2 linked regions of the Variovorax paradoxus B4 genome follow. The protein of the gene in region 2 interacts with the protein of the main gene of each other region in a pairwise test. Links are inferred from orthologs where the notes say so. Each region holds a gene or a part of one and is shown on either strand. Other genes may lie near its edges.

What was found.
Region 1: the proteins of VAPA_RS01720 (region 2) and ftsZ interact in binary tests that used the Escherichia coli proteins (3 or more experiments, as listed by UniProt). The link is inferred for Variovorax paradoxus B4 from one-to-one orthologs.

The regions. Positions count from the first base shown.
Region 1 is NC_022247.1:1,077,869-1,081,692, reverse strand. What follows is about bases 291-3,264. They hold ftsZ (cell division protein FtsZ), read right to left. Parts: upstream 2,401-3,264; coding sequence 1,180-2,400; downstream 291-1,179. Other genes in these bases: ftsA (cell division protein FtsA), read right to left, coding at 2,570-3,264; lpxC (UDP-3-O-acyl-N-acetylglucosamine deacetylase), read right to left, coding at 291-974. Outside these bases: VAPA_RS34810 (hypothetical protein), read right to left, coding at 1-37; more of lpxC, read right to left, coding at 51-290; more of ftsA, read right to left, coding at 3,265-3,799; VAPA_RS04825 (cell division protein FtsQ/DivIB), read right to left, coding at 3,823-3,824. UniProt on the Escherichia coli protein: Essential cell division protein that forms a contractile ring structure (Z ring) at the future cell division site. The regulation of the ring assembly controls the timing and the location of cell division.
Region 2 is NC_022247.1:370,130-373,978, reverse strand. The notes cover bases 219-3,217. They hold VAPA_RS01720 (rod shape-determining protein), read right to left. Parts: upstream 2,241-3,217; coding sequence 1,197-2,240; downstream 219-1,196. Other genes in these bases: gatA (Asp-tRNA(Asn)/Glu-tRNA(Gln) amidotransferase subunit GatA), read left to right, coding at 2,750-3,217; gatC (Asp-tRNA(Asn)/Glu-tRNA(Gln) amidotransferase subunit GatC), read left to right, coding at 2,454-2,753; mreC (rod shape-determining protein MreC), read right to left, coding at 219-1,111. Also shown: rod shape-determining protein MreD, read right to left, coding at 1-146; more of mreC, read right to left, coding at 143-218; more of gatA, read left to right, coding at 3,218-3,849. UniProt on the Escherichia coli protein: Forms membrane-associated dynamic filaments that are essential for cell shape determination. Acts by regulating cell wall synthesis and cell elongation, and thus cell shape.

The sequences.
Region 1 (3,824 bases), 710 kb from region 2 along the record:
GCAGAAGCAGCAGGATGGCCCAGCGGAAAAGAAGCATTGCCGAACGCGGCCTACCAGGCCCTCGCCACTTCGCCGAAACCGCGCGGTGCGCGCTTTTCGTCTTCGAAGGTGACGACCTCATAGGCATCGCTGTGGGCCAGCAGTTCGCGCAGCAGCTTGTTGTTGAGCGCGTGGCCCGAACGGAATGCGGTGTACGCCGCGAGCAGCGGCTTGCCGATGATGTACAGATCGCCCATGGCGTCGAGGATCTTGTGCTTCACGAACTCGTCGTCGTAGCGCAGGCCCCCGGCATTGAGCACCTTGGTGTCGTCCATCACGATGGCGTTGTCGAGACCGCCGCCGAGCGCCAGGCCCTTGCTGCGCATGTATTCCACTTCCTTGGTGAAGCCGAAGGTGCGCGCGCGTGCGATGTCGCGGCTGTAGGAATCGGTGCCGAGGTCGAACTCCACGCGCTGGCCGGTGGAATTGACCACGCGGTGGTCGAAGTCGATCTCGAAGCTCAGCTTGTAGCCGTGATAGGGCTCCAGGCTGGCCCACTTCTCGTTGGCGCCCTCGCCCTCGCGCACCTCGACCTTGCGCGTCACGCGGATGAAGCGGCGCGGCGCCTTCTGCAGCTCGATGCCTGCGCTTTGCAGCAGGAACACGAAGGACGAGGCCGACCCGTCGAGGATCGGCACTTCGTCGGCCGTGATGTCGATGTAGAGGTTGTCGATGCCCAGGCCCGCGCAGGCCGACATCAGGTGCTCGACCGTCTGCACCTTCGCGCCGCCGGTCGAGACGGTGGAGGCCAGGCGCGTGTCGGTCACCGCTTCGGCGGTCATGCGGATGTCGACCGGCTCGGGCAGGTCGACGCGCCGGAACACGATGCCGGTGTCCACCGGAGCGGGGCGCAGCGTCAGCTCCACGCGTTGTCCACTGTGGAGTCCCACGCCCACGGCGCGGCTGATCGACTTGAGGGTTCGTTGTTGCAGCACGCCGACGATTTTAGGCGCGTGGCGGCCGTGCCGCCCTATTCCCCTCGCTATGGCAGCGATAGACATGGGTTCTATGCCAGGCGACCGACGATGGACGCAAAGGGCACGAAGCGAACGCAGCGCCTAGAGCCGGCAGAAGTCCCTTTCAGGTCTTCCCCGTACCCCTTGCGAACCTTCGTGCCCTCTGCGTTCGGTTGCCTTGCCGTCAATCGGCTTGACGGCGCAGGAATGCCGGAATCTCGAAGTCGTCCATGCCGCCCGACGACAGCGCATCCACCTTGGCCGCGGCCATGGTGCGGTTCGTGCGCCACACGCTGGGAACGGCCATGCCGTCGTAGTTCGGCTGGTTGCCACCGCCGTGGCCGGCGTGGCCCGCATGGCCGGCGCCGAGCGTGGGCACGTTGAACGGGATGTTGTCGGTGCCGGTGCGGATCACTTCGAGCGTCGGTGCCTGGCGGCGCGCATCAGCGCGCGAGAGGCCGGTGGCGACCACCGTCACGCGCATCTGGTCGCCCAGGCTTTCGTCGTAGGCCGCACCGTAGATCACGTGCGCATCGGGCGAGGCGTAGGCGCGGATGGTGTTCATCGCGAGCTTCGACTCGTTCAGCTTCAGCGAACCCTTCGATGCGGTCACCAGCACCAGCACGCCCTTGGCGCCCGAGAGGTCGATGCCTTCGAGCAGCGGGCAGGCCACGGCCTGCTCGGCGGCGATGCGCGCGCGGTCCGGGCCAGCAGCGGCGGCCGTGCCCATCATGGCCTTGCCGGGCTCGCCCATCACGGTGCGCACGTCTTCGAAGTCGACGTTCACGCCGCCGTACTCGTTGATGATTTCCGAGATGCCGCCCACCGCGTTCTTGAGCACGTCGTTGGCATGCGCGAAGGCTTCGTCCTGGGTGATGTCCTCGCCCAGCACGTCGAGCAGCTTCTCGTTGAGCACCACGATCAGCGAGTCGACGTTCGCCTCGAGCTCGGCCAGGCCGGCGTCGGCGTTGGTCATGCGGCGACCGCCCTCCCAGTCGAAGGGCTTGGTCACCACGCCCACCGTGAGGATGCCCATTTCCTTGGCCACGCGCGCGATCACGGGTGCCGCGCCGGTGCCGGTGCCGCCGCCCATGCCGGCCGTGATGAAGAGCATGTGCGCGCCGTCGATGGCGGCGCGGATGTCGTCCACCGCGGCTTCGGCTGCATCACGGCCCTTGTCGGGCTTGCTGCCCGCGCCCAGTCCGCTGGTGCCCAGCTGGATGATCTTGTGCGCGTTGCTGCGCTGCAGTGCCTGCGCGTCGGTGTTGGCGCAGACGAACTGCACGCCCTGCACGCCACGCTCCATCATGTGCGCCACGGCATTGCCGCCGCCGCCGCCGACTCCGATCACCTTGATCTGAGTGCCTTGGTTGAATTCTTCGACTTCGATCATTTCGATGGTCATTTCTAACTCCTTGAATTTGCAGTTGCCGTTGTGTATCTATGAATTTTTCTGGTGTCTTGACGAGTTCAACGAAGCTGTCGTCGCGGCGGTGGACCTGTGCGCCGCCATCGCTCGTTGAAATGCAAGGGCGGACCGCCGCGTGCGAGCCAGAGTGGGGAGTGGTTCATGGTCAGAAGTTCCCCACGATGAAGTCCTTGAAACGTCCGAACGCAGTCTTTACGGATCCGTTCTTCTGCGCGACCTTGAAGCCGCGCATGCGTGCGAAGCGGGCTTCCTCGAGCAGGCCCATCACGGTGGCGGCGCGCGGCTGCGCCACCATGTCGGAGAGCGCGCTCGAATACTTCGGAATGCCTCGCCGCACCGGCTTCAGGAAAATGTCTTCGCCGAGTTCGACCATGCCCGGCATCACCGCGCTGCCGCCCGTGAGCACCACACCCGAGGACAGCACCTCTTCGTAGCCCGACTCGCGCACCACCTGCTGCACCAGCGAGAAGATTTCCTCGATGCGCGGCTCGATCACGCCGGCCAGCGCCTGCTTGCTCAGCATGCGCGGCCCGCGGTCGCCCAGGCCCGGCACTTCAACCTGAGTGTCGGGGTCGGCCAGGAGCTGCTTGGCGTACCCGTTCTCGACCTTGATGTCTTCCGCGTCCTTGGTGGGCGTGCGCAGCGCCATCGCGATGTCGCTGGTGATCAGGTCGCCGGCGATCGGGATCACGGCGGTGTGGCGGATCGCGCCGTTGGTGAAGATGGCCACGTCGGTGGTGCCCGCGCCAATGTCCACCAGCACCACGCCGAGCTCGCGCTCGTCCTCTGTCAACACCGCCTGGCTCGAGGCCAGCGGGTTCAGCATCAGCTGGTCGACCTCGAGGCCGCAGCGGCGCACGCACTTGATGATGTTCTCGGCCGCGCTCTGCGCGCCGGTCACGATGTGCACCTTGGCCTCCAGCCGCATGCCGCTCATGCCGATCGGCTCCTTCACGTCCTGGCCGTCGATCACGAACTCCTGCGGCTCCACCAGCAGGAGGCGCTGGTCGCTCGAGATGTTGATGGCGCGCGCGGTTTCCACCACGCGGGCCACGTCGGCGGGCGTGACTTCCTTGTCCTTCACTGCCACCATGCCGCTCGAATTGATGCCGCGGATGTGGCTGCCGGTGATGCCGGTGTAGACGCGGCTGATCTTGCAGTCGGCCATCAGCTCGGCCTCCTTCAAGGCCTGCTGGATGCTCTGCACCGTGGCGTCGATGTTGACCACCACGCCGCGCTTGAGGCCATTGCTCGGCGCAATGCCGAGTCCCGCCAGCTTGAGTTCGCCGCCAGGCAGCACCTCGGCGACGACCACCATCACCTTGGCGGTTCCGATGTCGAGTCCGACAACCAGGTCTTTGTATTCTTTGGGCATTGAATGTCCTCGGTATTCGCTATCT
Region 2 (3,849 bases):
ACGATGGCCAGCGCGAGCAGGTCGGGCATCCATGCGGCGCGGCCGATCGGGATCATGTTGATGAGCAGCGCCACCACCAGGCTCGCCCACATGAACAGCGGGCTCACGGGCAGCAGGAGCTGCTGTTGTCCGGGACGCTTGATCATCGGGCGCGCTCCGCGGCTTTTTTGTCGGCCTTGTCGGCCTTCCCGGCCGGCTTGGCCTCGGGCTTCTTGCGCACCACGGCGGCGGCCGGCGCGGGCGGCGGCGCCGAGGGAGCCCCGGTGGGCGCGAGCACCAGCACGTAGCGCGCAGCCGTCACGCGGGCCAGCGGCACGCAGTAGATGCGCGCAAAGGCCGAATCGGCGCGGCGCTCGATGCGCTCGATCTTCGCCACCGGCAGGCCGGGCGGATAGACGCCGTCGACGCCGCTGGTGGACAGCAGGTCGCCCTCCTGCAGGTCGGCATTGGCGGCCATGAAGCGCAGCTCGAGTCCGCCGCCATGCGCCGACGCATCGCCGAAGGCCACGCTGCGCACGCCGGTACGGGTGTTCTGCACGGGAATGGAAAGATCGCGGTCGATCACCAGCGTGACTTCGCTCGTGAACGGCTGCACCTGCGTCACCTGTCCCAGCACGCCGTGCGCGTCGATCACGGGCGACCCGGCGGCCACGCCCTGCGTGAGCCCCTGGTCGATGACGATCTTGCGCGTGTACGGGTCGGCCGCGTCATACAGCACCTCGGCCGCGCGGCCCGGCGCCTGGGTGGTCTGGCGCAGCTCGAGCAGCGCGCGCAGCCGCGCGTTGTCCTGCGCGAGCGTGTCGGCCTGGCTCGCGCGCTCGGCCTGCAGCATGAGCGCCTTGCGCGCCTCGTCCTCGTTGCGCTGGGCCGCCTGCAGGTCTTCGAAATAGCGGCTGCCGCCGACCACCAGCTGCACCGGCTTGAGCGCCAGCCATTGCACCGGGTAGAGCACCGCGCCGACGGCCGCGCGCAGGGGCTGCACGAGATGGAAGCGCGCGTCGGCCACCATCAGGAACAGCGCGAGCGCGCCGAAGAAGATCAGCTTGCTGAGCGCCGACTGTCCCTGGTTGAACAGGGGCGGGGCTGTGCGATCGAGCGTGCCCAAGGGCATGGTTCAGGCCTGGCTGTGTGCAACGTCAGATGGCAAAAAAGCCGGCCTGCGCGAGCAGAGGCCGGCCGATGATGGCTTTCGCCTTTTACTCGCTCGTGAAGATGCTGCCCAGACGGTCCATGCGCTCGAGGGCAATGCCGCAGCCGCGCACCACGCAGGTCAGCGGGTCTTCGGCCACCAGCACCGGCAGGCCGGTTTCCTCGGCCAGCAGGCGGTCCAGGTCGCGCAGCAGCGCGCCGCCGCCGGTCAGCATCATGCCGCGCTCGGCGATGTCGGCGCCCAGTTCGGGCGGCGTCTGCTCCAGCGCGTTCTTCACGGCCGAGACGATGTTGTTGAGCGGGTCGGTCAGGGCTTCCAGCACTTCGTTGCTGCTGATGGTGAAGCTGCGCGGCACGCCTTCGGAGAGGTTGCGGCCCTTGACCTCCATCTCCTTGACCTCGGAGCCCGGGAAGGCCGAACCGATGTTCTTCTTGATGACTTCGGCCGTCGGCTCGCCGATCAGCATGCCGTAGTTGCGGCGGATGTAGTTGATGATGGCTTCGTCGAAGCGGTCGCCGCCCACGCGCACCGAGCCCTTGTAGACCATGCCGCCCAGGCTGATGACGCCCACTTCGGTGGTGCCGCCGCCGATGTCGACCACCATCGAGCCCGAAGCCTCGCTGACGGGCAGGCCGGCGCCGATGGCCGCGGCCATGGGTTCCTCGATGAGGTAGACGGAGGTGGCGCCAGCCGCCTCGGCCGCGTCCTTGATGGCGCGGCGCTCGACCTGGGTCGAGCCGCAGGGCACGCAGATGATGATGCGCGGGCTCGGCGTGAGCAGCGTGCGCGGGTGCACCATCTTGATGAACTGTTTGATCATCTGCTCGGTGATCACGAAGTCGGCAATCACGCCGTCCTTCATCGGGCGGATGGCCTCGATGTTCCCGGGCACCTTGCCCAGCATGGCCTTGGCTTCCCGGCCGACGGCCTGGATCACCTTCTTGCCGTGGGGGCCGCCTTCATGGCGGATGGCGACGACCGAGGGCTCGTCCAGCACGATGCCCTTGTTGCGGGCGAATATCAGGGTGTTGGCGGTGCCGAGGTCGATCGCAAGGTCGGTGGAAAAGTACCGACGGAAAGCTCCAAACATGTGCGGAATCCTCTGGAGCACGCCTGCGCGTCGGCAGGTCGTCGCTCTGTTTTTGGGTCGTATGACGGGGTGAATTGATCGTTTTTGGCGCAAAAGCCGGCGCGTTCGCGGGGGTTGCGGCAAAGGCGGGATAATACCCGAATCCCCTCTGAATCCCGTGTTAGCACCCTCTCCGGCGTGCGATTACTTCCGGTTTTTCGACCGGTCCGACCCATGTCACTTTCCGCCTCAGATATTGCACGCATTGCCTCCCTGGCACGGCTGCAGCTTGCTTCCGACGAAAGCGAGCGCATGCTCAGCCAGATCAACGGCTTTTTTGACCTGGTCGAACGCATGCGTTCGGTCGACACCGCGGGGGTGGAGCCGCTGGCCCATCCGGTCGCGGCCGTCGAGGACATCACGCTGCGCCTGCGCGACGACCTGGTGAGCGAACCCGACAACCGCGAAGCCAACCAGAAGAGCGCCCCGGCCGTCGAAGCCGGCCTGTTCCTCGTGCCGAAGGTGATCGAATGAGCGGCGAATTGCATCAAATGGGCGTGGCCGCGCTCGCCAAGGCATTGGCCGAGCGCAAGGTTTCGGCCGTCGAGGCCTCGCAGGTCTTCCTTGGCCGCATGAAGGCCCACGAATCGCTCGGCACCTTCGTCGACGTGAACGAGAAAGTCACGCTGGCCCAGGCCCGCGCGGCCGACGCGCTCATCGCCAAGGGCAACGCGCCCGCCTTGGCCGGCGTGCCGATTGCGCACAAGGACATCTTCGTCACCACCGATTTCGCCACCACCGCCGGCTCCAAGATGCTCGCGGGCTACCGCTCGCCCTTCGACGCCACCGTGGTGCGCCGCCTGGCCGAGGCCGGCGCGGTCACGCTGGGCAAGCTGAGCTGCGACGAATTCGCGATGGGCTCGGCCAACGAGAACGTCGCCGTGCCCGCCGTGGGCCACGACAAGGCCGTGCCGGTGCAGAACCCGTGGAACCGCGAGCGTATTCCGGGCGGCTCCTCGGGCGCCAGCGCGGCGGCCGTGGCGGCACGCCTGGCCCCCGCGGCCACCGGCACCGACACCGGCGGCTCGATCCGCCAGCCGGCCTCCTTCTGCGGCGTGACCGGCATCAAGCCGACCTACGGCCGCGCCTCGCGCTACGGCATGGTGGCCTTCGCATCGAGCCTCGACCAGGCCGGCCCGATGGCCCGCTCGGCCGAAGACTGCGCGCTGCTGCTGTCGGCCTTCTGCGGCCCCGACCTGGACCGCGATTCGACCTCGCTCGACAAGCCCGCCGAAGACTTCGGCCGCTCGCTCGACGACTCGCTCGAAGGCCTGCGCATCGGCGTGCCGAAGGAGTTCTTCGGCGAAGGCGTGGCGCCAGGCGTGCGCGCGGCCATCGATGCCGCGCTGTCGCAGTACGAGAAGCTCGGCGCCAGGCGGGTCGAAGTCACGCTGCCGCTCACCGAACTCTCGATTCCCGTGTACTACATCCTGGCCGCGGCCGAAGCCTCAAGCAACCTGAGCCGCTTCGACGGCGTGAAGTTCGGCCACCGCGCCAAGCAGTACAAGGACCTGGCCGACATGTACGAGCGCACGCGCGCCGAAGGCTTCGGCGACGAGGTGAAGCGCCG